Regions from separate parts of the Vibrio sp. MA40-2 genome, predicted to be linked through region 2. Evidence: riboswitches for the same ligand, from Rfam matches in the RefSeq annotation. Region 2 holds a riboswitch; each other region holds the start of a gene.

Region 1 (10,237 bases), 710 kb from region 2:
GTTTTATGCTGTGGCGTGGATTACGCCCTGGAACCAAGCAAATATTACGTGAACTCAGAAAAAACTTAGAAGGCCTATAATGAATCAAGCTATTTTGTTTGCCGATATCCAAGATTGGAATGATGAGCTGAGTATCGTCGAGTTCTATGCTCAGAATGCAGGTACGCTAATAGAATGCAGCATTTCTAAACAAAAATTAGCCGCTATTTCTGGTGTTAGAGAGATAAACTCATCTAACGCAGTGAATATTTTCTTGCAGTATCGTTTCGATATAGAAGAAATAGCAGAAGATATGATCGAAGATGAGCAGTTTAATCATCTCGATCAAATCCAAATTAGATAACAGGTTTCATTTCTAAAAGGTAATTATTTTTGGTTTCGACGTAATTACTAGCAGATTTTTTCAAAAACGCTCGTTCGTCATTAGTTAACAGTCTTACCTGTTTTACTGGAGAGCCAACATATAGATAGCCACTTTTGAGTACTTTATTGGGCGGAACTAAACTACCGGCGCCAATCATGACATCGTGTTCTATTGTTACTCCATCTAATACGATAGCCGACATACCAACAAGAACCCGATCTTGAATGACGCAACCATGCAACATAACTTTATGCCCAATAGTGACATCATCGCCGATAATAAGCGGAAATCCTTCGGGATTTTTTTCGGATTTGTGGGTAACATGCAACACACTGGCATCTTGTATATTTGAACGACGGCCAATAGATATAGAATTAACATCGCCTCGAGCCGAAACAAATGGCCAAATGCTCGAATCCTCTCCTATTGCTACTTGTCCAACTAATATAGCACTTGTATCTATATAGACATTTTCTCCAATGTCTGGTGATATTCCTTTATAACTCTTTAAAGTAGTCATAGTTTATCCTTTGATAAGTGAGTAAATAGAGTATAGATAAAGAGTAAAGTGAGTAAAACTAGTCTTTAGTGGACAAAAACTGTTCGAACAGTAAAAAAATCAGCAAAAAGTGCAAAAAGGGGTTGCCAATGTGATTCAGCTCTCTATAATGCGCCTCACTGACACGGCAGAGCCCACAAGGGTTACCGCTAAAACCAGTAAGACGAGCTGCTTGAAAAAGCCTTTCGAAATTAAATTGAAAAAGTATTTGACTCTTCACTTTAAATCGCTAGAATGCACGTCCGCTTCAAGGCAAAGCCAAGAAGCAACGCTCTTTAACAATTTAAACCTATATCAATCTGTGTGGGCACTTGTTGATGATAATCGACACGATTTTGTATCTTAGGATATACAATCACAACGGTATCAATGAACCAGTGACCTAATTTGATGACAGATACTTTAGCTTTTTAAGTTAACGTGTCTTAAGTATCAAGCACAGTTATTTATCTATCATTCTGTTGGAATGATAGGAACTTTAAATAGCATTTACTGCTTGGTTATTACCAAGAAGTAAAGGCAATTTGAAGTCAGTATTCATTGAGACCCGTTTTTCTTTCTTAGGAAAGAGAAACACATCAAAATCTTAAATTGAAGAGTTTGATCATGGCTCAGATTGAACGCTGGCGGCAGGCTTAACACATGCAAGTCGAGCGGAAACGAAAATAGCTTGCTATTTGGCGTCGAGCGGCGGACGGGTGAGTAATGCTTAGGAATTTGCCCAGTTGAGGGGGATAACCATTGGAAACGATGGCTAATACCGCATACGCCCTACGGGGGAAAGGAGGGGACCTTCGGGCCTTCCGCGATTGGATAAGCCTAAGTGAGATTAGCTAGTTGGTGGGGTAATGGCTCACCAAGGCGACGATCTCTAGCTGGTCTGAGAGGATGATCAGCCACACTGGAACTGAGACACGGTCCAGACTCCTACGGGAGGCAGCAGTGGGGAATATTGCACAATGGGCGAAAGCCTGATGCAGCCATGCCGCGTGTATGAAGAAGGCCTTCGGGTTGTAAAGTACTTTCAGTCGTGAGGAAGGTGTTGTACTTAATACGTGCAACATTTGACGTTAGCGACAGAAGAAGCACCGGCTAACTCCGTGCCAGCAGCCGCGGTAATACGGAGGGTGCGAGCGTTAATCGGAATTACTGGGCGTAAAGCGCATGCAGGTGGTTTGTTAAGTCAGATGTGAAAGCCCGGGGCTCAACCCCGGAAGGTCATTTGAAACTGGCAAACTAGAGTACTGTAGAGGGGGGTAGAATTTCAGGTGTAGCGGTGAAATGCGTAGAGATCTGAAGGAATACCAGTGGCGAAGGCGGCCCCCTGGACAGATACTGACACTCAGATGCGAAAGCGTGGGGAGCAAACAGGATTAGATACCCTGGTAGTCCACGCCGTAAACGATGTCTACTTGGAGGTTGCGGTCTTGAACTGTGGCTTTCGGAGCTAACGCGTTAAGTAGACCGCCTGGGGAGTACGGTCGCAAGATTAAAACTCAAATGAATTGACGGGGGCCCGCACAAGCGGTGGAGCATGTGGTTTAATTCGATGCAACGCGAAGAACCTTACCTACTCTTGACATCCTCAGAAGAGAAAAGAGATTTTCTTGTGCCTTCGGGAACTGAGAGACAGGTGCTGCATGGCTGTCGTCAGCTCGTGTTGTGAAATGTTGGGTTAAGTCCCGCAACGAGCGCAACCCTTATCCTTAATTGCCAGCGAGTCATGTCGGGAACTTTGGGGAGACTGCCGGTGATAAACCGGAGGAAGGTGGGGACGACGTCAAGTCATCATGGCCCTTACGAGTAGGGCTACACACGTGCTACAATGGCGCATACAGAGGGCAGCTAACTAGCAATAGTGTGCGAATCCCAAAAAGTGCGTCGTAGTCCGGATTGGAGTCTGCAACTCGACTCCATGAAGTCGGAATCGCTAGTAATCGTAGATCAGAATGCTACGGTGAATACGTTCCCGGGCCTTGTACACACCGCCCGTCACACCATGGGAGTGGGCTGCAAAAGAAGTAGGTAGTTTAACCTTCGGGGGGACGCTTACCACTTTGTGGTTCATGACTGGGGTGAAGTCGTAACAAGGTAGCCCTAGGGGAACCTGGGGCTGGATCACCTCCTTAAACGATAAGATTGTGATTGATGAGTGTTCACACAGATTGATTAGGTTTAGAAAGTAAAGAGAGATAACTCAATCTCGGTTATTGAAAAGCCCAAAGCAAGTATGGGTCTGTAGCTCAGCTGGTTAGAGCGCTCGCCTGATAAGCGGGAGGTCGGTGGTTCAAGTCCACTCAGACCCACCAAATTGCCTTTATGCTGCGTTAAGTTGCGCGTTGTGTGCTTAAAGTACACAGCCTTACAACTTGCCTTGTCTAAAGAATATTTCATCCTAAATGAGTTATCACAAGCCACACCCACTGATGGGGTTATAGCTCAGCTGGGAGAGCGCCTGCCTTGCACGCAGGAGGTCTGCGGTTCGATCCCGCATAGCTCCACCATCTTTAAGTGTTTTTACTCTGTATCAGATGAGAATATTTAAAAATGGTTTTGGCTTATTTTAAATAAGTATAAAATCTTTGCTCTTTAACAATTTGGAAAGCTGACGAATAACAACTTTGATTGGTTGTTATTCAAATAAAAGTTCTCAAATCCTATGACTCATTATGAGTGATAGGTACCAACACACATTCAAGTGTTCTTGGAAACAGCGAAAGCTGTTTATATTTGAGTCCGGCAAAATCGAACGTTGTCTCGCTCATTCAAATAATGAGACAACAATAAACACCTTGGTTGTTTGCCATACGCTTATTTATCGTCACGTAAGTGACAGTAAAAAGAAACCTCTTGGGGTTGTATGGTTAAGTGACTAAGCGTACACGGTGGATGCCTTGGCAGTCAGAGGCGATGAAAGACGTAATAACTTGCGATAAGCCCAGATTAGGTAGTAATAACCGTTTGAGTCTGGGATTTCTGAATGGGGAAACCCACTAGCATAAGCTAGTATTATTAACTGAATACATAGGTTAATAAGGCAAACCCGGGGAACTGAAACATCTAAGTACCCGGAGGAGTAGAAATCAACCGAGATTCCGAAAGTAGCGGCGAGCGAAATTGGACTAGCCCTTAAGCTTTTAATGATGCAGGTGAAGATTCTGGAAAGTATCGCGATACAGGGTGATAGCCCCGTAACCGACACGTCATTTTAAGTGAAAACGAGTAAGGCGGGACACGTGATATCCTGTTTGAATATGGGGGGACCATCCTCCAAGGCTAAATACTACTGACTGACCGATAGTGAACCAGTACCGTGAGGGAAAGGCGAAAAGAACCCCTGTGAGGGGAGTGAAATAGAACCTGAAACCGTGTACGTACAAGCAGTAGGAGCACCTTTTTGGTGTGACTGCGTACCTTTTGTATAATGGGTCAGCGACTTATATTTAGTAGCAAGGTTAACCGAATAGGGGAGCCGTAGGGAAACCGAGTCTTAACTGGGCGTCGAGTTGCTAGGTATAGACCCGAAACCAGGTGATCTAGCCATGGGCAGGTTGAAGGTTGAGTAACATCAACTGGAGGACCGAACCGACTAATGTTGAAAAATTAGCGGATGACTTGTGGCTAGGGGTGAAAGGCCAATCAAACCTGGAGATAGCTGGTTCTCCCCGAAAGCTATTTAGGTAGCGCCTCGGACGAATACTACTGGGGGTAGAGCACTGTTAAGGCTAGGGGGTCATCCCGACTTACCAACCCTTTGCAAACTCCGAATACCAGTAAGTACTATCCGGGAGACACACGGCGGGTGCTAACGTCCGTCGTGGAGAGGGAAACAACCCAGACCGCCAGCTAAGGTCCCAAAGTATAGCTAAGTGGGAAACGATGTGGGAAGGCTCAGACAGCCAGGATGTTGGCTTAGAAGCAGCCATCATTTAAAGAAAGCGTAATAGCTCACTGGTCGAGTCGGCCTGCGCGGAAGATGTAACGGGGCTAAGCTATACACCGAAGCTGCGGCAATGAAGTTTACTTCATTGGGTAGGGGAGCGTTCTGTAAGCCGTTGAAGGTGAACTGTAAGGTTTGCTGGAGGTATCAGAAGTGCGAATGCTGACATGAGTAACGATAATGGGGGTGAAAAACCCCCACGCCGGAAGACCAAGGGTTCCTGTCCAACGTTAATCGGGGCAGGGTAAGTCGACCCCTAAGGCGAGGCTGAAAAGCGTAGTCGATGGGAAACGGGTTAATATTCCCGTACTTCTTATAATTGCGATGGGGGGACGGAGAAGGCTAGGTGGGCCTGGCGATGGTAGTCCAGGTTCAAGGGTGTAGGCTAATTTCTTAGGTAAATCCGGGAAATTATTAGGCTGAGACCCGATGTCGAGTCACTACGGTGATGAAGTCATTGATGCCATACTTCCAGGAAAAGCCTCTAAGCTTCAGATTATAAGGAATCGTACCCCAAACCGACACAGGTGGTCGGGTAGAGAATACCAAGGCGCTTGAGAGAACTCGGGTGAAGGAACTAGGCAAAATGGTACCGTAACTTCGGGAGAAGGTACGCTCTTGACGGTGAAATCCCTAGCGGATGGAGCTATTGGGAGTCGCAGATACCAGGTGGCTGCAACTGTTTATTAAAAACACAGCACTGTGCAAAATCGTAAGATGACGTATACGGTGTGACGCCTGCCCGGTGCCGGAAGGTTAATTGATGGGGTTAGTCTTAGGACGAAGCTCTTGATCGAAGCCCCGGTAAACGGCGGCCGTAACTATAACGGTCCTAAGGTAGCGAAATTCCTTGTCGGGTAAGTTCCGACCTGCACGAATGGCGTAATGATGGCCACGCTGTCTCCACCCGAGACTCAGTGAAATTGAAATCGCTGTGAAGATGCAGTGTACCCGCGGCTAGACGGAAAGACCCCGTGAACCTTTACTACAGCTTGGCACTGAACATTGACCCTACATGTGTAGGATAGGTGGGAGACTATGAAACTTCGTCGCTAGATGGAGTGGAGTCAACCTTGAAATACCACCCTTGTATGCTTGATGTTCTAACTTAGTCCCCTAATCGGGGATGAGGACAGTGCCTGGTGGGTAGTTTGACTGGGGCGGTCTCCTCCCAAAGAGTAACGGAGGAGCACGAAGGTGGGCTAAACACGGTTGGACATCGTGTGGTTAGTGCAATGGCATAAGCCCGCTTGACTGCGAGAATGACAATTCGAGCAGGTGCGAAAGCAGGTCATAGTGATCCGGTGGTTCTGAATGGAAGGGCCATCGCTCAACGGATAAAAGGTACTCCGGGGATAACAGGCTGATACCGCCCAAGAGTTCATATCGACGGCGGTGTTTGGCACCTCGATGTCGGCTCATCACATCCTGGGGCTGAAGTCGGTCCCAAGGGTATGGCTGTTCGCCATTTAAAGTGGTACGCGAGCTGGGTTTAGAACGTCGTGAGACAGTTCGGTCCCTATCTGCCGTGGGCGTTGGAAGATTGAAGGGGGCTGCTCCTAGTACGAGAGGACCGGAGTGGACGAACCTCTGGTGTTCGGGTTGTCATGCCAATGGCATTGCCCGGTAGCTAAGTTCGGAATCGATAAGCGCTGAAAGCATCTAAGCGCGAAGCGAGCCCTGAGATGAGTCTTCCCTGGCACTTTACGTGTCCTAAAGGGTTGTTCGAGACTAGAACGTTGATAGGCAGGGTGTGTAAGTGCTGCGAGGCATTGAGCTAACCTGTACTAATTGCCCGTGAGGCTTAACCATACAACACCCAAGGGGTTTTGGCAGAAATTGTTCCAGACAATTTACTGCACTTCCTACATCCGTGTAGGTCGTGGACTCAAATAAAGAACATTGAATGTGTATGAGACTTTTATAATTAGCTTTCCAAGTTTTTTAGACTTCCCAAGTGCTCTAGGTAGCGCAGGGATAAAGTTTGCTGGTAAGGCAACTTGAGTAACGATTGAAGGCGCTTACATTGGTAAGTAACTGAAAGAGAGAACAAGTTAACGCAGTCCAGCGAGTTTTATCACAAGCGGGAGGTTTAATACCAAATTTTGCTTGGCGACCATAGCATTGTGGACCCACCTGAACCCATGCCGAACTCAGAAGTGAAACGCAATAGCGCCGATGGTAGTGTGGGGTTTCCCCATGTGAGAGTAGGACATCGCCAGGCTTTAATTCGCTTTTATCTTTTTTAGAGAAGATGAAGGCAAACATTAATAAAGCGTACCAATAAGACTTTATTAAGTGTCACCAATACCATGTGGAGTGGTAGTTCAGTTGGTTAGAATACCGGCCTGTCACGCCGGGGGTCGCGGGTTCGAGTCCCGTCCACTCCGCCATTTGGTATTGAAATCTAGTAAGAATTTTAAAAAGCCTCAACAGAAATGTTGAGGCTTTTTTGCGTTTGATTATCTATACGTTTTTTATCTTTGTCCTTATAATTCATAAATTAAATGCTGTTTGTGGGTACAGTTAAAGTGACACATGTAACTTTTTAAAAGTATGTAACTTTATGCTGTGTGCTACATGATTTTTATTGGTTAATTTTCACTTAAATCTATAGAATGGGCTTATCTTTATAAATCATTGGTTACTTATGGGACAGTTTTCTATTTTAGGATATATAGCGTTAGGAGGGGCTTTTGGTGCATGTTCTCGTTACTTACTTTCAGAGTTATGCGTCAGCTTATTCGGTCGAGATTTTCCTTATGGTACGCTTGCTGTTAATGTTCTAGGCTCGTTCGCTATGGGGTTATTGATAGCTGCTTTTGAAACTGAAATGCTATCTCAGATACCTTGGCGTCAAGTTATCGGTCTAGGTTTTTTAGGCGCGCTAACTACATTTTCTACCTTCTCTATGGATAACGTTTTGTTGTTACAACAAGGCGACTTTTTCAAAATGGGCCTCAACGTATTATTAAATGTGTCTTTAAGTATTTGTTCTGCTTGGTTGGGTTTTCAATTGCTAGTGAGAGGTTAATTATTTTTAACTGTTGCATGCTTTGACTGCTTAACTATAATAGAAGGACTTGTCGGAGTGCCAACTGGCTGAGACCGTGAAAACGGAATCCGTAGAACCTGATTCAGGATAATACCTGCGAAGGAAACAAGCGAAAGCCAATTTTTACCTAAGTCAATTATTCTGACGACTTATGTCCTATTAGTTGCTTTTCCGACAAGGTTTTATTTACTTTAGGGAAAAGCAATGCCACATAATTTACTTCATTTTTTATTACCTATCTATACACCGCTATTTCTATTATTTCAGCTTATCTTGGAAGAGGTGTAGTGTGTATATCCATATTCCTCGAAATTTTCAGTGGCTTTCTGACTTGTTGACAAAGAACTTACAAGTAGCCTACTGTCTTCATCCTATCGATTTTACACTTGTTGATACCGATATTTTCACCATTTTTGACGGTTACTCTAAATTCGAATTCCAAGTGTTTAGTAAGCTCTCCGCTTCAAAAAAAGATTGTTTACAACTTTGTTATTCTCCAGGCAATACTATTAGCCATGCTTTGATCCAGCGTCAAAATATAGTAACTATTGGCTTTCCTGACCCAAATCATGAAGGACATTATGTTGATAGCTGGTTTGACGAGATAGCTCATAAAATCAGCTATGACTATCAGGTTACTGATAGAGTTGATTTCAATCAGCGACACTTATCATGGTTTATTTCACTGGTCGTGCTTGGCTATGCGTTAGAAGATGCAATTCTAGTCGCTAATACTATGGTCTGTTGTAATGTTTCACGTGAAACATGGTCGAATCATTTGACCCTTCCTTATGCGACTGTTGATATAGAACAAATTGTCAAAACTAGTAGGCATAAATTCGATAGCAAAAATATCAATTTCAAGGCGCTTCGTAGTAATAGGCTAGGGCTATATCCAGTAGTAGATAACCTGGCGTTACTAGAAGAGTTATTGGCTTTAGGTATTGGAATAATCCAGCTACGTGTTAAGGATAGCAAATTGAGTATTAGTCAGATTGAACAACTGATCATTCAGGCTATAACAATGGGCGAATCTTATAACTCGCAAGTATTTATAAATGACTATTGGCAACTGGCAGTAAAACACGGTGCTTATGGCGTTCACTTGGGTCAGGAAGACTTATATTGTGCAGATTTAAATGCGATACATTGTGCCGGACTAGCTTTAGGTATTTCTACTCATAGCTACTATGAAATTCTGCGGGCGATTGAGTTTTCTCCCTCATATGTTGCGTTAGGTCATGTATTTGCTACGCCGACTAAGGTCATGAAATCCAACCCACAAGGTCTGGATAAGCTAAGTTCCTATGTGCAACTCATTAAGGCCAAATGTCCCAATATACCAACAGTTGCAATAGGTGGTATTGATACCCAAAATGCAGAGCAGATAATGTCAACCGGGGTTTCAGGTATCGCAGTTGTTAGAGCGGTATCAGAATGTTCAGACCTCACTAAAACAGTTGGCTATTTGTCTACGCTTATCTCAAACAAAAGTAACCATGACGAGTTTAACCATGTTAAATGACTTCGAATTTCTGCGGTATAGCCGGCAAATTTCCGTCGCGCAAATAGGGTTAGGTGGTCAAGAAAAACTTAAACATTCACGCGTCTTAATCGTTGGATGTGGCGGCTTGGGCAATGTCGTCGCATTATATCTCGCGGCTTCTGGTATCGGTAAATTGGTATTATCAGATGGCGACAAAGTAGAAAGTTCAAACTTGCAACGACAGATTGCCTATTCCGAACACGAGATCGGTAATTCTAAAGCTAACAGCTTGTGTAAAAAAATAGTTGCGCTGAACTCATCCTGTAACGCTGTTGCTATTGACCAAAACCTATTCGGTGAAAGGTTACAGTTAGAGACAATGATTAGTGATTTAGTCATTGATTGCACCGACAATTTTAGAACTAGAAAAGAGATTAACCAAGCTTGTGTATTACATAGAACACCGTTGGTTTCTGGTTCTGTAATTAATTGGCAAGGGCAGGTTGCTATCTTTAACAATCATAGAGACGCACCTTGCTATGAATGCTTATTTCCTAGCACGGAAGAGCAAAGTAATGTCAATTGTTCCTCGTTGGGAGTAGTTGGCCCTATCGTAGGTGTGATTGGATCAATGCAAGCTTTGCTATCGATTCGATTGATAGCCAATGTAGACAGTACTACACAAAATGAGCTCCATTGTTTTGACGGATTGGATATGAAATGGAATAAGTTTGTTATGCAGCGGAATATCGATTGCGTTGTGTGTATGGATAAGGAGTTTTAAGTGGACCACAACATCGAATTAGAAGTGAATGGGAAAGCAGTCAACGTTG
Region 2 (10,237 bases):
GTTATCAACAAAATTCCAATCCATCCATTCGGTTAACGAAAGAAATCTATCTTCGCTGAACATACCACGGGCAACACCAGATTGATTGGTCACAAGAACCAACAAGTACCCCATTTGTTGCAGTTTCTTGGTCGCCTCAAAAACACCATCGATAAACTCAAAGTCATGTTCATCATGAACATAACCGTGGTCCACATTAATGACACCGTCGCGATCTAAAAATACTGCTGGTTTAGCCAAAATATCGTCCTCAAAATGTATATCTATCGAAACAAAATGTATATCTTCGAAATTATTGCACGCTTTAACTTGCTAAGCACTAATTATCCTTTATTGGTTTTTTCTGTGCTACTAGCAATTAATATGGATAACTCAACCAGCACAATAGATTGTAAAAAACGGCGGCAATCGATCATCAAACCAATAAATGAAATGACAAAAAAAGATTTTAGACGTCTAGACGTAAAAATATCTATTGACATAAAAACGTGATCACCATAGCATCGTCTCTTATTATATAAAGTTAACCAATATACAAAGTTAACAAGAACTTTATTCCAACTATTCTGCTTAGGTTTTATTAAATGATTGAAATCAGCAATGTTAACAAAGTTTTCTACCAAGGCTCAAAAGAGATTCATGCCTTGAAAAACATCAATTTATCCGTCCCGCAAGGAACCATATTTGGCGTTATAGGGTCTTCTGGTGCCGGTAAAAGTACACTCATACGTTGTGTAAACATGTTAGAAGCACCGACCCAAGGTAATGTTGTCGTAGATGGTGTAGATTTAACATTGTTGTCAAAGTCGGAGCTCAGTAAAGCTCGTCGTAATATCGGTATGATTTTCCAACATTTTAACTTGCTTTCGTCCCGCTCTGTTTTTAACAACGTTGCATTACCACTCGAATTAGCAGGAATGGACAAACAGACAATCTCGCAAAAAGTAACCGAACTTTTGTCATTAGTTGGGCTGGCCGACAAGCGTGACACCTACCCTGCCAATTTAAGTGGTGGTCAAAAGCAACGTGTTGCTATCGCACGTGCGTTGGCTTCTGATCCTAAAGTATTGCTCTGTGATGAAGCGACCAGTGCTTTAGATCCGGCAACCACTCAGTCTATTCTAGAGTTACTTAAAGAAATAAATCGCAAGTTAAACATCACTATGTTGTTGATCACCCACGAAATGGACGTTGTGAAAGGTATTTGTCATCAAGTGGCTATTATTGGAGATGGTGAGTTAGTAGAAAAAGGCACGGTTGGTGATATTTTCGCTCATCCAAAAACCGAACTTGCTCATGAGTTCATTCGCTCAACACTCGACTTATCGATTCCGGAAGATTATCAAGCCAGATTAAACCAAACCCGCATTCAAGGTAGCCACCCATTGATTCGCTTAGAGTTTACTGGTGAAACCGTTGATGCTCCGGTGATGAGTCAAATTGCACGCCAATTCAATATTGATGTCAGCATTTTAAGTTCTGATCTCGATTATGCAGGTGGCGTTAAGTTCGGCATGATGGTTGCGGAATTTTATGGTTCAGAAGCAAACGACAATGCGGCAATCGAATTTCTGAAAGAACACAAAGTAAAAGTAGAGGTACTTGGTTATGTCCTTTGATTTAATTTCACAATGGTTAAGTCTCAATAGTAACCTGCTCATCGGAGCAACATGGGACACTCTCTATATGGTTGCCGTCTCTGGTGTCGTTGGGTTCGCTATTGGTATTCCATTGGGCGTTATTTTACACATCAGTAAAAAAGGCGGTTTAGCTGAAAACACCAAACTAAATTCAGCCCTTGGTGCTATCGTCAATATCGGTCGTTCTGTACCGTTTTTAGTTCTAATGGTTGCTATTATTCCCGTTACGAAAATATTAGTCGGTACGTTTATCGGCACCACAGCCGCTATTGTTCCATTAACCATTGGCGCTATTCCTTTTGTTGCTCGTCTTATTGAAGGCGCTTTGCTTGAAGTACCGAGTGGCTTAGTAGAAGCGGCGCAATCAATGGGAGCAACACCAACCCAAATTATTACTAAAGTACTGCTTCCAGAAGCACTGCCGACCATCGTTAATGCGGTCACTATTACATTAGTTACATTGGTGAGTTATTCGGCCATGGCAGGCACTGTTGGCGGTGGCGGACTGGGTGATGTTGCTATTCGCTATGGGTTCCATCGCTACGATGTAGTGATCATGGCTGTCACTGTTGTGATGCTAATTGTACTGGTTCAAATCATTCAATCCATTGGCGACGCACTTGTTAGCCGAGTAGATCATAGATAATAAAAAATCAAAATATTGTAGGAGATGTAATATGAAATTTAGTCTAAAAAATATCCTTATTGCCGCGACAGCAGCATCTACACTTGTCCTTGCTGGCTGTGGTGATAATGAAGTCGATGCTAACAAAATCAAAATTGGTGTAATGGCTGGTGCCGAAGCTCAAGTTGCCGAAGTTGCAGCAAAAGTAGCCAAAGAAAAATATGATCTTGACGTTGAACTTGTTACGTTTACCGATTATGTCACGCCAAACGCAGCATTAGACGATGGTTCAGTCGACATCAATGCCTTCCAACACAAGCCATATCTTGATCAACAAATTGCTGATCGTGATTACAAATTAGCAATAGCGGGTAACTCTTTTGTTTATCCAATTGCTGGCTATTCAAAACAAGTGACTTCTGTTGAACAAATTACCGATGGTGCACGTATTGCAGTACCAAATGACCCAACAAACCTCGGCCGTTCTCTACTATTACTAGAACAACAAGGCCTACTTAAACTGCGTGCAGATGTCGGTCTTTCAGGTACGGTTCGTGATATCGTAGAAAACCCTAAAAACATTACTATTGTCGAACTTGATGCCGCTCAATTACCACGCTCATTAGATGATGTAACGCTTTCTATCATCAATACAACTTATGCAAGCAGCATCGATCTTACTCCAGAAAAAGACGGAATTTTTGTTGAAGACAAAGAGTCTCCATACGTTAACCTAATCGTCGCTCGTACTGACAATGTTGAATCTGAAAAAGTGAAAAACTTTGTTAAAGCATACCAAACTGACGAAGTATTCAACGCAGCCTCAGAAATCTTCAAAGGTGGCGTAGTAAAAGGCTGGTAAGGCTTGTTATTAACGACATAATTGCTTAATAAGCTTAAACGATACGCTAACTAAGCAACACCACTCCAAAGCCGGATGAGTAAAATCATCCGGCTTTGGTATTTTTAATATTCCTTAACTATTCACCATTTCATTACCAATACCATTCAATTTTCCCGACCATTTTTTATATCAATTTTAACTTCTTTGACTTAAGGCATTGTTTTGTTACACTCTGGCGGCAAATAAAATTTAGATATTAGTCGGGGAGCTAACGGCCACAGGCCTAAGCTGAGACCATTTCGATGGGACCCGTTGAACCTGATGCAGTTAACACTGCCGTAGGGAACTAGTAGCCATACCGAAATGTTATGCTGGTATTTTCTGCTCGCATACCCACCTTCCGTTAGCGGCTGTTATTCCTATACGTGCAAGTTTAGGAATCCTATATGACAGCGAAAAATACAACGCCTATTGTTTTAACGATTGCCGGATCAGATAGTGGCGGCGGTGCCGGAATTCAGGCAGATATCAAAGCTATTTCTGCGACTGGTAGCTATGCCTGTTCAGTTATAACTGCTCTGACCGCCCAAAATACCCAAGGCGTAAGTGGTATTTATCCGATTGCTCCAGAATTTGTCGCTCAGCAGCTCGATGCTGTATTTACCGATCTCAATATTCAAGCAGTAAAAATCGGCATGTTAAGTGACGTAAACGTCATCAAAACAGTGGTTACAAAACTCAAACAGTATCAACCTAAATTTTTGATTGTCGATCCGGTAATGGTGGCAACTAGTGGTGATTTATTATTAGAAAAATCAGCAATTAGCACGCTTAAATCACAATTACTTCCTTTGGCGAATATCATTACCCCTAACCTTCCAGAAGCCGCAGCCTTAACTGGAGAAGCCGTTCCCACCACAGAGCAACAAATGAATGCGCTTATCGATAAACTCAGAGCATTAAATACTGACACGGTTTTACTTAAAGGTGGCCATTTAACCAACAGCAAAAACAGCACCGATCTGTTGATCAGTAGTAATACCGTCACGGCCATCCCTGCTACAAGAATAGCAACCAACAATACTCATGGTACCGGCTGCACTTTATCTTCTGCTATCGCGAGCTATCTAGCACAAGGCAACGAGCTACTGCATGCTGTAACACTAGCTAAGCATTACATAACTCAAGCAATCTTACATGCTGATAATTTACACATTGGCCAGGGTCATGGGCCTGTAGACCATTTTTTCTCGAAACACATTACGTCATCTTCGCAACAAATAACATCTGCCTTGCTACAAGGAGAGCAAAATGGATGACAACACACTCATCAACTTATCCAACATAAGCCTAAATTATAAAAATGAACAACAGCTTGTTTTTTCTGAATTGAATATGCCCATTACACAAAACCAATGGACTTGCATTTTAGGAAAAAGTGGCTGTGGCAAAACATCTTTACTGCGTTTTTTAGCAGGATTACTAGATGACCAGATTAATTGGTCCGGCACTATGCACACCAACCTTTCAGGCCATATAAGCCAACATGTCGCTTATATGGCGCAACAAGATTTGCTATTACCTTGGCTTAATGTTGTCGATAATGTCTGCCTTAGTTTTCAATTTGCTAATAGACAACTTAGCCAATCAACCAAACAAAAAGCCATCAAACTGATCGAACAAGTCGGTTTACTTGATCATATTCATCAATTTCCTGATCAACTTTCCGGTGGAATGCGTCAACGCGTTGCGCTAGCAAGAACACTCATGCAAGACAAACCATTAGTTTTAATGGACGAGCCCTTTTCAGCATTAGATGCGGTCACTCGTTATCAGCTACAAAACCTAGCCGCCCATATGCTTAAAAATAAAACCGTTCTGCTCATCACTCACGATCCACAAGAAGCCCTACGCCTAGGCGATCACATTGCTCTCATGCAAGGAAAACCAGCTTCTGCTTGCACTTTTCCAACGCCAAGTAATCCCCCACCACGAATGCTGAATGGCGAAATTGCTGCATTACAACAAAAACTGATCGAGCAATTGGAGAAAGATCATGTCTAATATGAATATTGTTACTAGTAAAATTAGTGAGAATAAAGCGAGTCAAAATCCAGCGAACGATCAGCGGCTCAAATCGGCGCAAAAAAAAAGCACGAGTAAATTAGTTCAAGCGGCAACTACTGTGTTGCTTACCTTAGGACTATGGCACTTCATTGTTGTTATTTTCAAGTTACCTTCTTTTATCTTACCCTCTCCACAAGCAGTGTTTAACACTCTAATAAAACGGTCCGATACACTGTTATTCCACAGTTGGATCACAATGCAAGAAATCCTATTGGGGCTGATTTTAGGCCTTGCAATGGGACTATTCTTTGCTCTGCAGATGTTACTTTTTCAACCAATAAAGCGTTGGTTACTGCCGATTTTAATTGCCAGCCAGGCTATCCCTGTTTTTGCCATTGCCCCTATTTTAATGCTCTGGCTTGGCTATGGGATCGCATCTAAAATCGTCATGGCCGCGCTAATTATCTTTTTCCCAGTAACCACTTGTTGCTACGACGGTCTTCGTTCTACTCCAACAGGCTTTCTTGACTTAGCTAAAACCATGTCCGCTTCCAAATGGCAAACCTTAACCAAAATTCGCTTGCCGGCTGCACTCCCTTCTCTTGCCTCTGGTATTCGAGTGGCCGTTGTTGTCGCTCCAATAGGTGCGGTAGTGGGTGAATGGGTTGGTTCAAGTGCTGGATTAGGCTATTTGATGCTACAAGCGAACGCACGAATGATGATAGACGAAATGTTCGCTGCGCTGTTTATTTTAGCCTTGTGCTCCATTTCACTCTATTTCATTACTGACAAATTACTAAAACGAGCGATTCATTGGTCGCTTTAACTCAACCCTAGATAAAACCTAAACTTACTTATATTTAAGGAAAAAAAATGTACAGTTGCATCAAAAAAGGACTCACGGCTCTGGTACTTAGCGTTATTTCTGTTACTACTTTCGCCCAACAAAATACCACTGAAAATAAAAACATCACGCTAATGCTGGATTGGTTCGTCAACCCAAATCATGGCCCGATTGTTATTGCTCATCAACGAGGTTACTTTAATGGGCAAGGGCTCAATGTGACACTCCAAGAGCCTGCCGATCCAAGTTTACCTGCTAAATTAGTCGCAGCCGGAAAAGTAGACATGGCTATTTCATACCAAACCAGTTTAACCATTGATGTGGCTGCCAAGTTACCTCTTATTAGAGCGTCGACGTTAATCTCAACCCCGCTAAATACATTAATGGTTTTAGACAACGGTAAAATAAACACCTTAGCCGACCTGAAAGGAAAAAAAGTTGGTATTGCTATCGCTGGAAACGAAGAAGCAACCATAGGTACCATGCTTAAATCAGCAGGGCTTAAATTTACTGACATTGAAATTATTAATGTAGGTTGGGCCTTATCAGCCTCTCTGGCCTCCGGTCAAGTCGATGCCATTTGGGGTGGATTACGCAACTTTGAATCCAATCAACTCGCGATTGAAGGCTATCCTTCTAAAGCATTTTATCCTGAAGAACATGGCGTCCCAACGTATGATGAATTGGTTGTCGTCGCCAACGCAGAAAACTACGACGCTGATGCCATTCGACGTTTTAACAAAGCAATTGAACAAGCCACCACTTACATTGTTAACCATCCACAACAAGCATGGAAAGAATTTGTAGCTTACGCACCAGACACGTTAAACAATGAACTGAACCAACGAGCATGGAACGATACACTTACTCGATTTGATCTTCGCCCATCAGCCATTGATCTTCAACGTTACGATGAATTCAGTGCCTTTTTGTTTAAAAACAAGATCATCGCTACACAACCAAAAGCAGCTGATTTTGTGCCAACACTTTAAGTACAGCGCTCTTTCACAAGAAACATTGCAAATCAACATGGAATAAACACTCCTAATGAACTACAACGACCTAATTAATGCCTGCAAGCAAGAGTGGCAAACTTATACTGAGCATGAATTTGTTCAGCAATTGGCTCTTGGCGAACTGAATAACAGTGCCTACCTACATTATTTGAAACAAGATTTTTTGTTTCTAAAACAGTATGCACGCGCTTACGCTATGGCGATATATAAGGCCAAAACGTTAAGTGAAATGCGTATGGCTCTGCCCACTGTACAAGCGTTACTATCGACTGAAATATCCCATCACTTAACTTATTGCCAACAATGGGGGTTAAGTGAACACGACATGGAAGCCGAACCAGAAGCATTTGGCACCATCGCATACACTCGATATGTACTGGATACTGGTATGTCTGGCGACCTTGTCGATCTTTATACCGCGCTCGCTCCGTGTGCTTTAGGTTACGCCGAAATAGGTCGAAACTTGCTCGCATCAACTACCACTATTAAGCAAAATAATCCGTATCAAAGTTGGATAGAACTTTACGGCGGAGAAGAATATCAATCCTCGATCAATACTGCTGGTGATTACTTAAACGAGTTACTCGCAGATATCACGATTGATAGTCAACGCGGTCAACAATTATGTGAGGTTTTTAAAACGGCCACTCGAATGGAAATTGCATTTTGGCAGCAAAGTCTAAACACCTAGACTGAAGCAAAAGGGACGCTATATTAAAGCGTCCCTTTTTACTTAAAAATCGTTCTAGTCCAAGCCATTTTAAGTCAAACTATTCTCACGCAAACGATAGCTACTCTCCCTCATTTGAGCAGATTTGTGATACCTTAACGCTACAGACTCACTAGATAATAAGCCGATGGATCACACGATAGAACCGATTGGAGTGATACATACTCCATACAAAGAGAAGTTTGCCGTCCCAAGGCAGCCAAGATTAGCGCCTAGTGCCACTGCAAAACTGCAATTAATTGGTAACGCAAACTCACCCGAGGCGATTCGAGGAATTGAACAATTCAGCCACCTTTGGTTACTGTTTCTTTTCGACCAAAATCTACAAGCAGGTTGGACTCCCACAGTTCGTCCACCGAGACTAGGTGGTAATGAGCGTATCGGTGTACTCTCCACTCGCTCACCTTTTAGGCCGAATGGAATTGGTATGTCTGCAGTTGAACTCAAACAAGTAAAGCAAACCGAAGGTCAGGTTTGGCTTGAATTAGGCAGTGTCGATCTAGTCGACGGAACACCCATTATTGATATTAAACCTTACATTCCGTATTCAGACGCTATCTTTGATGCTAACGGAGGCTTCGCACAAACCGAGCCCAAACTACTTGATGTCACCTTTTCTACTATTGCGGAGCAACAACTTCGATTTCATGCCAACAAAGAGCAAGTGCGCGCCGTTATTTGCGAAGTTCTAGCACAAGATCCAAGACCAGCTTACAAGAAAAACAGTACTGATAATAAAGAATATGCAGTCAACTTATTCGATTTGAACGTTAAATTTAAGGTTAACGAGCAATTAGTGACGGTCACAGCTATAGAACGCTTTTGACAAAAGCAAATGGCTGATATCATATTCAGCTAATTTTGATAACCATGATGAACGGATACCCATAATGCGTACCAGTAAAACGCTTCTTTCAACTCTGAAGGAAACTCCAAACGACGCTGAAATCGTTAGCCACCAGCTAATGCTACGTGCAGGTATGATCCGCAAGCTAGCTTCAGGTTTATATACTTGGCTGCCTACCGGTCTGCGTGTACTGCGTAAAGTCGAAAATATTGTTCGTGAAGAAATGAACAATGCCGGTTCTGTAGAAATGATCATGCCCGTGGTTCAGCCCGCTGATTTATGGGAAGAGACCGGACGTTGGGATAAATTTGGCCCAGAATTACTAAGAATAGCCGACCGACATAATCGTTCTTTTGTATTGGGACCGACTCATGAAGAAGTCATCACGGATATGGTTCGTAACGAAGTGAAGTCTTACAAACAACTTCCGTTGAACCTTTTCCAAATTCAAACTAAATTCCGCGACGAAGTTAGACCTCGCTTTGGTGTCATGCGTTCGCGCGAATTCACCATGAAAGACGCCTATTCTTTCCATATCGATAAAGAAAGTTTAGTGGAAACTTACGCAGAAATGCATAAAGCTTACTGCAATGTATTCAGTCGTATGGGCTTAAATTTCCGTCCAGTTCTTGCCGATACTGGCTCTATTGGTGGTAGCGGATCACACGAATTTCATGTATTAGCAGAAAGTGGCGAAGATCTCATCGCTTTTTCTGATGGATCAGATTTTGCCGCCAACATTGAAAAAGCAGAAGCGCTAGCGCCAAACATAGAACTTGCTGCACCCAGTCAAGAGCTTGAATTAATAGATACGCCAAATGCAAAAACAATTGCCGAGCTTGTCGAACAATTTAACTTACCAATAGAACAAACCGTTAAAACCCTGTTTGTAAAAGCATCGGATGAAATTGACGCCGATTTAGTTGCGCTATTAATTCGTGGCGACCACGAGTTAAATGAAGTAAAAGCAGAAAATTTAGCCGAAGTTGCTTCTCCATTAGAATTTGCTGAAGAAGCGGAAATTCGTGCATTAATTGGCGCTGGACCAGGTTCACTTGGCCCAGTAGGCCTCAAGCTGCCATTTATCGTTGATCGCACTGTTGCTGTTATGAGTGACTTTGCTGCTGGCGCAAATGTAGATGACAAACATTACTTTGGCATTAACTGGGGACGCGATGTCGAACTTGGACAAGTAGAAGATCTACGTAACGTTGTTGAAGGTGACCCAAGCCCTTGTGGTAAAGGTAAAATATTGCTAAAACGCGGCATCGAAGTTGGGCATATTTTCCAACTCGGCAACAATTACTCTAAATCGATGAATGCTGGTGTGCTTGGACCTGATGGCAAAAATCAGATAATGGAAATGGGTTGTTACGGTATTGGTTGTACCCGTGTTGTCGCTGCAGCTATCGAACAAAACCATGATAAATTTGGCATTATCTGGCCGGATGCTATTGCTCCGTACCAAGTCGCTATCGTTCCAATGAATATGCACAAATCAGCAGCAGTGAAAGCAGCAGCAGAAAAACTCTACGCTGACTTAACCGCTCAAGGTATTGATGTACTATTTGATGACCGTAAAGAACGACCAGGTGTCATGTTTAAAGATATGGAACTGATCGGT
Region 3 (10,237 bases), 1.1 Mb from region 2:
GTATCTGGAGTTGATAGTGCGGTGGATCTGCTATATCAATTTGAATTTGATTAGTTGTTTTGTTTAAGCCTATCTTAGCGATATAACATGTTAATAATAAAAAGCCGTTTATTTCTAGTGAAACGAACGGCTTTAATGTGTAAATAGTTTATGTAAAACAGTAGGGTAGAAAAATACGTAACTATTATTCGTTATGAGATATGCGTTAAGCACTTATTCATTAGGGTATTTCGCAATAAACTCTTCTACTTTCTTTACCATGGCTTTAGAACCAACAAAGAAAGGCACGCGTTCATGCAATTCGGTTGGTTTTAATTCCATAATTCGTTGTTTTCCATCTGAAGCTATGCCACCGGCTTGTTCAATTAAAAAGGCCATTGGATTACATTCATACAAAAGGCGAAGTTTACCATTCGGGTGGCTTTCTGTACTTGGGTATAGATAAATACCACCTTTCAATAAGTTTCTATGGAAGTCAGCAACAAGAGAGCCAATGTAACGAGAAGTATACGGGCGGTTATCTTCTGGGACACTCTCTTGGCAATATTTAATGTATTTTTTAACACCTAAAGGAAAACGAATATAGTTTCCTTCATTAATAGAGTAAATATTCCCTGTTTCTGGTGTTACCAACTTTTCATGAGAGAGGCAAAATGAGCCGATAGAAGGGTCATATGTGAAGCCATGGACACCATTACCGGTGGTATAAACCAACATAGTTGATGAACCATAAATCACATATCCAGCGGCGACTTGTTTTTCTCCTGGTTGTAAGAAATCTTCTTGTGTTGGTGGTGTTCCAACTGGAGAAACTCGACGGTAAATAGAAAAAATTGTGCCGACAGATACGTTAACATCTATGTTACTAGAGCCATCCAATGGATCCATTAACAAAACATATTTAGCATTTTTGTTGAGCTCTTTATTAAATGCAACAGTTTCATCTTCTTCTTCACTTGCTACACCACAAACTTGATCACGGGCTTCTAGTGCTGCTTTGAATTTATCGTTTGCGTATAAATCTAATTTTTGTTGTTCTTCACCTTGTATATTTTCAGCGCCAACCGAACCGGTAATATCAACGAGTCCTGCCTTGTTAATCTCACGGTTTACGATTTTTGCAGCAAGACGGATAGAAGCTAATAATGAAGATAGCTCTCCACTTGCGTGAGGGAAGTCATGTTGTTTCTCTACGATAAATTCGCCCAGCGTGCGAAATTCAGACATGTTATATCCTTTACGTTTTCTGATTATTTAGGAGACTTTTTAGTTACAATGGCTGATAGCTCTAGTCATTATTAGTAACAGTATCAATTGTATGACAAAAAACTTTTTATGAGTAATGAAGTAACTTAATGATATGTAAATTGTTTTTAATTTCCATCACAGAAATTTTGTAAAAATGTTTCACGGTTACTTATTTATGAGACATTATTCACTATTTTGTATAAGCCGTAATGATTATTGTGAACTAAACAAGAAATCAGTAGCTAATGTGTTGGTGCATTTGTGGATGGGTACATAGGTAAATAGATATGGAATGACTGAATTCATAATCAAGAAAACGGTTAATGACTAATAACAATAATCAGCAATGAATAAATTTAGGATACACAGTTAATGCACATTCATATATTGGGAATTTGTGGGACTTTTATGGGCGGGGCTGCAGTATTAGCTCGGCAGTTGGGACATAAAGTGACGGGCAGTGATGCTAACGTTTATCCGCCAATGAGCACGTTACTTGAGTCACAAGGAATCGAGATTATAGAAGGGTTTGATCCATCACAATTAGAGCCTCGACCAGATTTAGTCGTTATTGGTAATGCACTTAGTCGTGGCAACCCATGTGTAGAATATCTATTAAATAATAATCTTAAATATACCTCGGGGCCTCAATGGTTACAGGAGTTTCTTCTCCACGAGAGGTGGGTTCTCGCTGTGTCTGGAACGCATGGTAAAACCACTACCTCAAGTATGCTGGCGTGGATTTTAGAAGATTGTGGTTATGAGCCAGGCTTTCTAGTCGGGGGAGTGTTAGGTAATTTTGGCGTTTCAGCACGTCTTGGTAATAGCCCATTTTTTGTGGTCGAAGCCGATGAATACGATAGTGCTTTTTTTGATAAGCGTTCTAAGTTTGTTCATTACCATCCAAGAACGTTAGTAATCAATAATCTCGAATTTGATCATGCGGATATTTTTGATGATCTTGAAGCCATTAAAAAACAGTTTCATCACTTAGTTCGTACCGTGCCTAGTAATGGACGTATTTTCTCACCTAAATTTGATACTGCGGTGCAAAATGTTTTACAAAGAGGTTGTTGGAGTGAACAAGAATTAATTGGTGACCAGACCTGTGACTGGTCTGTAGAAAAAACCAACAAAGATGGTAGTGAGTTTGGTGTGTTTTTACATAACCAATTAGCTGGTACGGTGACGTGGGATTTGGTGGGGGATCATAATGTAAATAATGCATTAATGGCGATTGCCGCAGCAAGACATGTTGGAGTAACGGTGGATTTAGCTTGTGAATCCCTGTCTCGGTTTATCAATACTAAAAGACGTTTAGAGCTGAAAGGTGAGGTGGCAGGAGTGACGTTGTATGACGACTTTGCTCATCATCCTACTGCTATAAGGTTAACTCTAGAAGGCTTGCGTAATAAAGTGGGAGATAAAAAAATTATCGCGGTTTTAGAACCAAGATCAGCGACGATGAAAATGGGCGTCCATAAAGTGACATTAGCCGATTCATTATCAGTGGCCGATTCGGTGTATTTATTTCAGCCTCATAATATAGATTGGTCAGTAGAAGAGGTCGCTAAGTTGTGTTTACAAGATAAACAATCAAATAACGGACCACAGAAGAGCTTTGTTAGTGATGATATTGATTTATTTGTGTCTGAGATCCTCAAAGAAGCCTCGAAAGGGGATCAAATAGTGGTCATGAGCAACGGTGGATTTGAAGGCATACACAATAAAATTATTGATGGCCTTACGTTAATGGAATAAACCGGAATAGCAAGGTGACGTTTATTGTAATTTTGCGTCGTGAATAATGTGATTAAAATAAATAGAGAATGGTCATGAGTACAAAAAAAACAATTACGTTAGCATTTACTGGTGCGTCTGGCGCGCCGTATGGACTGCGTTTATTAGAATGTTTACTTGCAGCTGATTACAGCGTGTATTTGTTAATTTCGTCCGCAGCTCGAGTGGTATTAGCGACAGAACATGGCTTAAAGTTACCTAGTGGTCCCGATGCGGCAAAACAAGCATTGGTGAAGCATTTAAAATGCAAACCAGAATTATTAACAGTATGCGGTAAAGAAGATTGGTTTTCTCCTGTTGCGTCAGGAAGTGCTGCGCCAAAGAAAATGATTGTTTGTCCTTGCTCAGTAGGGACGGTGGCAGCAATTGCTCATGGAATGTCGGATAACTTAATTGAACGAGCTGCCGATGTTGTTATGAAAGAGCGAGGCCAGCTTTTATTGGTTGTCAGAGAAACGCCATTTTCTACTTTACATTTAGGTAATATGCATAAATTATCGCAAATGGGCGTGACCATTATGCCAGCTGCACCGGGCTTTTATCATCAACCAACCAGCATTGATGATCTGGTTGATTTTATGGTAGCAAGAATATTAGACCATCTTGAAATAGAGCAAAAACTGGTCGCGCGCTGGGGATATGATAATCGGTAACCAAATGATTCATTAACTCTTTATAGGTTATATCTTACCTTTATTGTCGTTTTTTGCTTGCTAGCAACTTTATGGCTTTACGGTTACAATCACTACGACTCATCGGGGTGCTCAAGGTTATTTGCTTTCATTAATCACTAACTATTGGGCTGAGATTAAGTTTTCTTAGAACCCGTACACCTGAACCAGATAATACTGGCGTAGGAATTGAGCTAGGATCTATCAACATCCTCCCTCAAGCCTGTGCCGCTCATAGACATGGAGAGCGCCCAGTGAAATACACAATTTCAGCTTTAGCAATAACCCTTTCATTTTCTACTTTCGCCGCCGATAAATTAACGGTTTATACTTACGATTCATTTGCTTCTGATTGGGGCCCAGGGCCTAAAATAGAAAAAGCGTTTGAAGCTCAGTGTGGCTGTGACTTAGAGTTTGTTGCCTTAGATGATGGTGTTTCAATTTTAAATCGTCTTCGTTTAGAAGACAGCAATAGCAAAGCGGATGTTATTTTAGGTTTAGACACTAATTTGATGGCAGAAGCAAAAAATACCGGTTTGTTAGCTGAACACAGTGTTGATACCTCTGCAACTATTTTACCAAATGGTTGGTCTGATAACACCTTTGTGCCTTTCGATTTTGGTTACTTTGCTTTTGTCTACAACAAAGAAACCTTAAAAAATCCACCAACGAGCCTAAAAGAATTGGTTGAAAAACGTGATGACTTGAAGGTTATTTATCAAGATCCGCGAACATCGACTCCTGGCCAAGGTTTAATGCTGTGGATGAAGTCGATTTATGGTGATGATTCAAGCCAAGCGTGGAATCTGTTAGCGAAAAAGACAGTTACTGTTACCAAAGGTTGGTCAGAAGCTTACTCTATGTTTTTAGAGGGAGAATCGGATTTAGTCTTGTCTTATACCACATCACCTGCCTATCACTTGATTGCAGAAAATGACGATAAATATGCTGCCGCTAACTTTAGTGAAGGGCATTACATGCAAACGGAAGTCGCGGCTAAAGTGAAAAACTCTAGTCACTCTAAACTTGCCGATCAGTTTATGAGTTTCATTTTAAGTGATGAATTCCAAACGGTAATGCCAACAGGAAATTGGATGTATCCTGTTACAAATGTTTCCTTACCAAAAGGATTTGAAACTCTGACTACCCCACAAAAAGCGTTGTCTTATTCTGCAGAGGAAGTAGCAAAAATGCGTAAAACGTGGATCCGTGAATGGCAGTCTGCGTTAGTGAAATAACCCTATGAATCAAACGCCGAAATTAGGACTGATTATTGCGGTATGTATTGCTTTATTTGTGCTTTCGGCGTTAGGAGCGTTGATTTCCTACGCTCCTAACCTCAATCTAAGTCAAATTGTCTCTGATCCTTACTATCTGCATGTAACCAAGTTTAGTTTTTATCAAGCTTTATTATCGACTATGTTTAGTGTTGGATTAGCCATCCCCGTTGCTCACTCTTTGTCGCGAAGACAGTTTATGGGTAAAGCTCTATTGCTTAAGTTATTTTCTAGCACATTGGTGTTACCAGTATTAGTTGGTGTTTTTGGTCTATTGGCAATTTATGGCAATAGTGGATTGATAGCAAAATTGTTCAATTGGTTTGACAATGAATTACCTTTTTCAATTTATGGGTTAAACGGTATTTTATTGGCTCATGTCTTCTTTAATTTACCTTATGCTAGTCGTTTACTATTACTTTCATTAGAAGGGATCCCCGCAGAGCAACATAAGCTTTGCGCTCATCTCGGTATGGGGTATTGGTATAAGTTTAAATGGATTGAATGGCCAAGACTACGCCAGCAACTTCCTCACGTTTGTGGTTTGGTGTTTATGCTGTGCTTTACCAGTTTTGCTACAGTCATGGCGCTAGGTGGTGGCCCGAAATCAACGACGATCGAGTTGGCGATATACCAGGCGATCAAATTTGACTTTGATCTACAAGCCGGCGCGTTGTTGGCCATATGGCAGATGTTGTTGTGTGGTGGATTATCTTTAGCAATACAAAAAGTAAGTAAGAAAAATATATTAACGCTTGAACCAAGTTTACGCCCAATACGCTTTATTCACGAAAGTAAAGCAGCACAGTGCTGGGATAGTTTTTGGATTTTATTTTCTTCATTGGTTGTTTTACCACCATTAGTAATGGTGGTAATTAGTGGCTTTAATTCAAAATTATGGCAAGTATTACAAGATAATCGCTTTTGGCAAGCTGTAGAAGCGTCGTTAAGTATTGCGTTTATTGCCAGTATATCGGCTTTGTGTATTGGCATCGGTATATTACAAACCAGTCGAATATGGCGAATAAAAGGTCAGTTTCATTTAGCAAATGGCATCGAGCTTATCGGAACCATTATTCTGGTTACTCCCGGATTAGTCATTAGCACAGGGTTATTTTTATTGTTAAGAAAAACAGCTGATGTCTACAGCCTTGCATTCTTCATTGTTGTGGTGGTGAACAGTTTGATGGCATTGCCCTATGTGATTAAAACGTTAGCGGAACCTTTTTTTCAAATAATACAACAGTACCAGATGTTGACGACAAGCTTAGGCATGCAAGGATGGCGTCGGTTTTTATTGATAGAATGGAGAGCGCTACAAAAACCCATTGCACAAGCTTTTACGATAAGTTTTATGCTTTCCATGGGGGATCTAAGTGCTATCGCTTTATTTGGTAGCCAAGATTTTAAAACCTTACCACTATATTTGTACCAATTATTAGGCAGTTACCAGATGGAAGCGGCAGCTGTAGTATCGCTTGTTCTTCTTTTATTGAGTGTTGGAAGTTTTACGTTGGTAGAAACCTTATTTGGGAGATCGCATGCTCAGAATTGATGGTATTCAATATCGTTATCATAAAGATATTTTTCAGTTCGATTTATCGATAAATGATGAAAGTATCGTGGCGCTTATGGGACCGAGTGGTGCTGGCAAGTCGACATTATTGGCGTTGATTGCGGGTTTTATATTGCCAGAAAAAGGAGATATACAAGTCAATAATCAGTCACTACTTGGTATGGCACCGCATGAAAGACCTTTTTCTATGTTATTTCAAGAGCACAATTTATTTAGTCATTTGACAGTTCGAGAAAATATCGGATTGGGTTTACATCCTGGCTTAAAGTTAACAAACGCACAAAAAATACAGGTTATCTCTGCTGCAAAACAGGTTGGAATTGAGGAAATGCTAGATCGCACACCAGAAAAACTATCTGGCGGTCAGAAACAACGTGTAGCGTTAGCGCGTTGCTTTGTTCAGCCTCACCCCATTTGGTTGCTAGACGAACCGTTTTCTGCTTTAGATCCTATTTTAAGAAATGAAATGCTGTTGTTGGTGAAACAACTGGCGGAAGAACGAGGCATTACGGTTGTCATGGTGACGCATCATGTTAGCGATGCAAAGGCGATCGCTACCGATTTTGTCTTTGTTGATGAATTAAAAGCATTGGTCCATGAGCCATTATCATTATTGAGCGATAAGCATGAAAATGAAAAGCTGCGAGCTTTCGTGAAATTTGGATTGTCAGATAAAGCTACTTCAACATAATCATTTAACTTGCGTTATGCCTTACAACATTTGCCTATTAGCGTTATAGCCTTCAGAATCTTCAGAACTTACAGGATGCGAATTGGTCGACCGATTCGCGTCCTGTAATTATTTATTGTGCTTTTATTCGGTATAATTATTCATTTAGACAAAATAAAAGTAAATTGGTTGATGAAAATCACGTTTGCATTCAATTTGGGTTGACCAATTTTCGTGGTGAGATATTTTCTTTATTAATATCATCAGACAATAAATAATCGCTAAGGCAATTTAACTATGCTAGACAAAGACTATCAACAAGAGAAACAAGATCCCATATATCAACGTTCTTTACTAAAGAGTCGCATTGTTCATTTTGGTTTTGGTGCTTTTCACCGTTCTCATCAAGCTCTTTATACTAGTGAGTTACTTAGTTTGACTGGTGGAGATTGGGGGATCTGTGAAGTTGACTTATTCGGTCAACAAAATATCGAGCAGTTACGTCAACAAGATCATCGTTATCATGTTTTAGAAAAAGGCTCTGAATCCAATACATTAAAACTTTCCAGTTCAATTAATGAATCCCTACATGCCCATCTTGATGGTTCTGCCGCCATTATATCTAAATTGATAGAACAACAAGTTGCTATCGTTTCTATGACGATTACCGAAAAAGGCTACTGCGCCGATTTTCTTAGTGGGAGGTTAGATGTTAATAATAGTTTGATCAAAAAAGATCTGGCTAATCCTCAACAGCCTTGTTCAGTTGTTGGATATATAGTGGAAGGGTTAAGGCTCAGAAAAGAGCGTGGTGTAAAACCGTTTACCGTCATGTCTTGCGATAATATCAATAGTAATGGGCACGTAGCGAAAGCGGTGATCTTAGATTACGCCAACCTGATTGACCCAGCTCTAGGTCTTTGGATAGACCAGCATGTCACATTTCCATGCACCATGGTTGACCGAATTACACCAGCAGTTACAGCTGAAGATGAAAAAGATATTGCGACTATCTTAGGCTATAACGATCCTTGTGCGGTTGTTTGTGAACCGTTCAGACAATGGGTGATTGAAGATAATTTCGTTAATGGAAGACCGGAGTGGAATAAAGTAGGCGCTCAGTTTGTTGCCGACGTCGCGCCATTTGAAGAGATGAAGTTACGCATGCTCAATGGTAGCCATTCATTTATGGCTTATATGGGTTATCTAGCTGGTTATGACTACATTTCAGAAGTAATTTCCGATCCAGACTTTCGATTTGCAGTGCATGAACTAATGATGAATGAGCAAGCTGAATCTTTAAATACGCCACCAGATATCGATTTAAATGCGTATGCCAATATGCTAATTGAACGTTTTTCTAACCCAAGCTTAAAACATCGAACGTGGCAAATAGCTATGGATGGTAGTCAAAAAGTGCCACCTAGATTTTGCGAATCGATCGCCATTTTGCAAGCTAAGCATAAATCAATTAAATGGTTGAGCTTAGGCGTTGCTGCGTGGATGAAATATGTAGGACGCTGTGACGATCTTGGTAGATCTATTGATGTTGTTGATCCATTAATTCAACAGTTTGACAGCGTTTATAAAAAATACCCAGACAACCACGATATTGTACTTAATCTACTGGCAATAAGTTCTATTTTTAGTGTGGACTTAGTTAAAGATAAGCCGTTTGTATCATTAATTATTAAACAATATGAATTGTTAAACACTAACGGGGCGAAACGAACGATTAAGCAGTTGTTGTCTGATTAATTTAACCTTACTTAAGTTATTGATGTTTTTGGTATTGTTTGGGCTGTTTATCTTTATAAAAATCGCTCTTGTTTATCGTTCTTATTTGAATTTATAAAGCTTTTTGTATCAGCAAAAGTGACTTAGGTTTTTGGCATTAGAAATAAGTGAGTTACAAATGAATTATGAAGGAAAAGTACTAACTTTTACCCAAAATAGAGTCTGGAGAACGTATACAGGTGGACGAATGTTAGACCAGATTGCTAATGTTGCTTCCCCTGAAGATAATCATTTTCCTGAAGATTGGATCGGTTCTACAACACAAGCAACCAATAAAGGAAGAGAGCATCTTTCTGAAGGTGTTTCCTCGGTTATTATTGGTGGTGAACCGGTTAAGTTTGATTGTTTAATAGATTCTGATCCTAATTATTTTTTAGGCGCTCATCATGTAGACAAATTTGGCAACAATCCTATGTTGCTGGTTAAGTATCTAGATTCATCCGTTCGATTGCATTTTCAGGTTCACCCTACCGCAGAGTTTGCTCAGGAAAGTTTGAATTCGCCTTGTGGTAAAGCCGAAGCTTATTATGTTCTGCAAGCTAGAGAGGAGGTTGAGCAACCTTATATTTATCTAGGTTTTCAACACCCACCTGAAAGGGACAAGTTGAAATCAATGATCGAAGTACAGGATATTGATGCGATTAGCGATTGTTTTGAGAAAATAGAGGTAAAACCGGGAGATAGTTTTTATATTCCTGGTGGGGTTCCTCATGCCATTGGAGAAGGGCTACTCATTATTGAGATAATGGAACCTTCTGATCTTGCTGTGCGTTTTGAATTTGAAAAGTCAGGCTATGTTATGCCTGAAGAAGCTCGATTTATGAGTCGCGATCTGGATTTTTGTTTAGATGTGTTTAACTTTGAACAGGTATCCAAACAAGACGTTTACCAAAGATACCAACAAACACCGTTATTTTTGACTCAGTATAATGAGCAATCACATAAAGAATCACTGGTGGATTCCAGAGCAACCAAAAGCTTTCGTGTATGTAAATCGGTGATTAAAGGTGTGGTGGACAAATCGGAACCAGATTTCTATATTGGTTTAATCGTTAATGGTGAATGCACGATTACTTGTGGTGGTGAACAAACGCATTTAACTCGATTCGATAAATTTTTCTGCCCACATGGTATCGACTCTATTACTATAGAATCGAGTGACGGTGTAGAAATTTTAGAATGTTATCCTCCACTCGCA

Evidence for each region. Region 2 has a riboswitch for thiamine pyrophosphate ahead of thiD (bifunctional hydroxymethylpyrimidine kinase/phosphomethylpyrimidine kinase). Riboswitches for the same ligand answer to the same signal wherever they lie in the genome.
Region 1: linked by a shared signal. The riboswitch ahead of thiE (thiamine phosphate synthase) and the one ahead of thiD (bifunctional hydroxymethylpyrimidine kinase/phosphomethylpyrimidine kinase) in region 2 are both predicted to bind thiamine pyrophosphate.
Region 3: linked by a shared signal. The riboswitch ahead of thiB (thiamine ABC transporter substrate binding subunit) and the one ahead of thiD (bifunctional hydroxymethylpyrimidine kinase/phosphomethylpyrimidine kinase) in region 2 are both predicted to bind thiamine pyrophosphate.

Annotation. Positions count from the first base shown of each region.
Region 1 is NZ_CP178628.1:985,652-995,888, forward strand. Features, by position in the region: gene aroE (shikimate dehydrogenase) at 1-80, shown strand, start outside; gene ACLKML_RS12160 (DUF1488 domain-containing protein) at 80-343, shown strand; gene ACLKML_RS12165 (gamma carbonic anhydrase family protein) at 336-884, opposite strand; rRNA gene ACLKML_RS12170 (16S ribosomal RNA) at 1,512-3,052, shown strand; tRNA gene ACLKML_RS12175 (tRNA-Ile) at 3,156-3,232, shown strand; tRNA gene ACLKML_RS12180 (tRNA-Ala) at 3,352-3,427, shown strand; rRNA gene ACLKML_RS12185 (23S ribosomal RNA) at 3,786-6,675, shown strand; rRNA gene rrf (5S ribosomal RNA) at 6,972-7,087, shown strand; tRNA gene ACLKML_RS12195 (tRNA-Asp) at 7,180-7,256, shown strand; gene crcB (fluoride efflux transporter CrcB) at 7,514-7,897, shown strand; TPP riboswitch at 7,941-8,040, shown strand; gene thiE (thiamine phosphate synthase) at 8,208-9,443, shown strand; gene ACLKML_RS12210 (HesA/MoeB/ThiF family protein) at 9,433-10,188, shown strand; gene thiS (sulfur carrier protein ThiS) at 10,189-10,237, shown strand, end outside.
Region 2 is NZ_CP178628.1:1,699,438-1,709,674, reverse strand. Features, by position in the region: gene gmhB (D-glycero-beta-D-manno-heptose 1,7-bisphosphate 7-phosphatase) at 1-240, opposite strand, end outside; gene ACLKML_RS15355 (hypothetical protein) at 324-482, opposite strand; gene metN (methionine ABC transporter ATP-binding protein MetN) at 585-1,619, shown strand; gene ACLKML_RS15345 (methionine ABC transporter permease) at 1,609-2,286, shown strand; gene metQ (methionine ABC transporter substrate-binding lipoprotein MetQ) at 2,318-3,127, shown strand; TPP riboswitch at 3,361-3,471, shown strand; gene thiD (bifunctional hydroxymethylpyrimidine kinase/phosphomethylpyrimidine kinase) at 3,556-4,428, shown strand; gene ACLKML_RS15330 (ABC transporter ATP-binding protein) at 4,421-5,173, shown strand; partial or broken gene ACLKML_RS15325 (ABC transporter permease) at 5,304-6,002, shown strand; gene ACLKML_RS15320 (ABC transporter substrate-binding protein) at 6,050-7,012, shown strand; gene tenA (thiaminase II) at 7,068-7,727, shown strand; gene tsaA (tRNA (N6-threonylcarbamoyladenosine(37)-N6)-methyltransferase TrmO) at 7,894-8,592, shown strand; gene ACLKML_RS15305 (proline--tRNA ligase) at 8,657-10,237, shown strand, end outside.
Region 3 is NZ_CP178628.1:639,903-650,139, reverse strand. Features, by position in the region: gene ACLKML_RS10490 (translocation/assembly module TamB domain-containing protein) at 1-54, shown strand, start outside; gene fbp (class 1 fructose-bisphosphatase) at 214-1,227, opposite strand; gene mpl (UDP-N-acetylmuramate:L-alanyl-gamma-D-glutamyl-meso-diaminopimelate ligase) at 1,621-3,009, shown strand; gene ACLKML_RS10475 (flavin prenyltransferase UbiX) at 3,084-3,701, shown strand; TPP riboswitch at 3,795-3,925, shown strand; gene thiB (thiamine ABC transporter substrate binding subunit) at 3,974-4,957, shown strand; gene thiP (thiamine/thiamine pyrophosphate ABC transporter permease ThiP) at 4,962-6,551, shown strand; gene thiQ (thiamine ABC transporter ATP-binding protein) at 6,538-7,263, shown strand; gene ACLKML_RS10455 (mannitol dehydrogenase family protein) at 7,540-9,000, shown strand; gene ACLKML_RS10450 (class I mannose-6-phosphate isomerase) at 9,227-10,237, shown strand, end outside.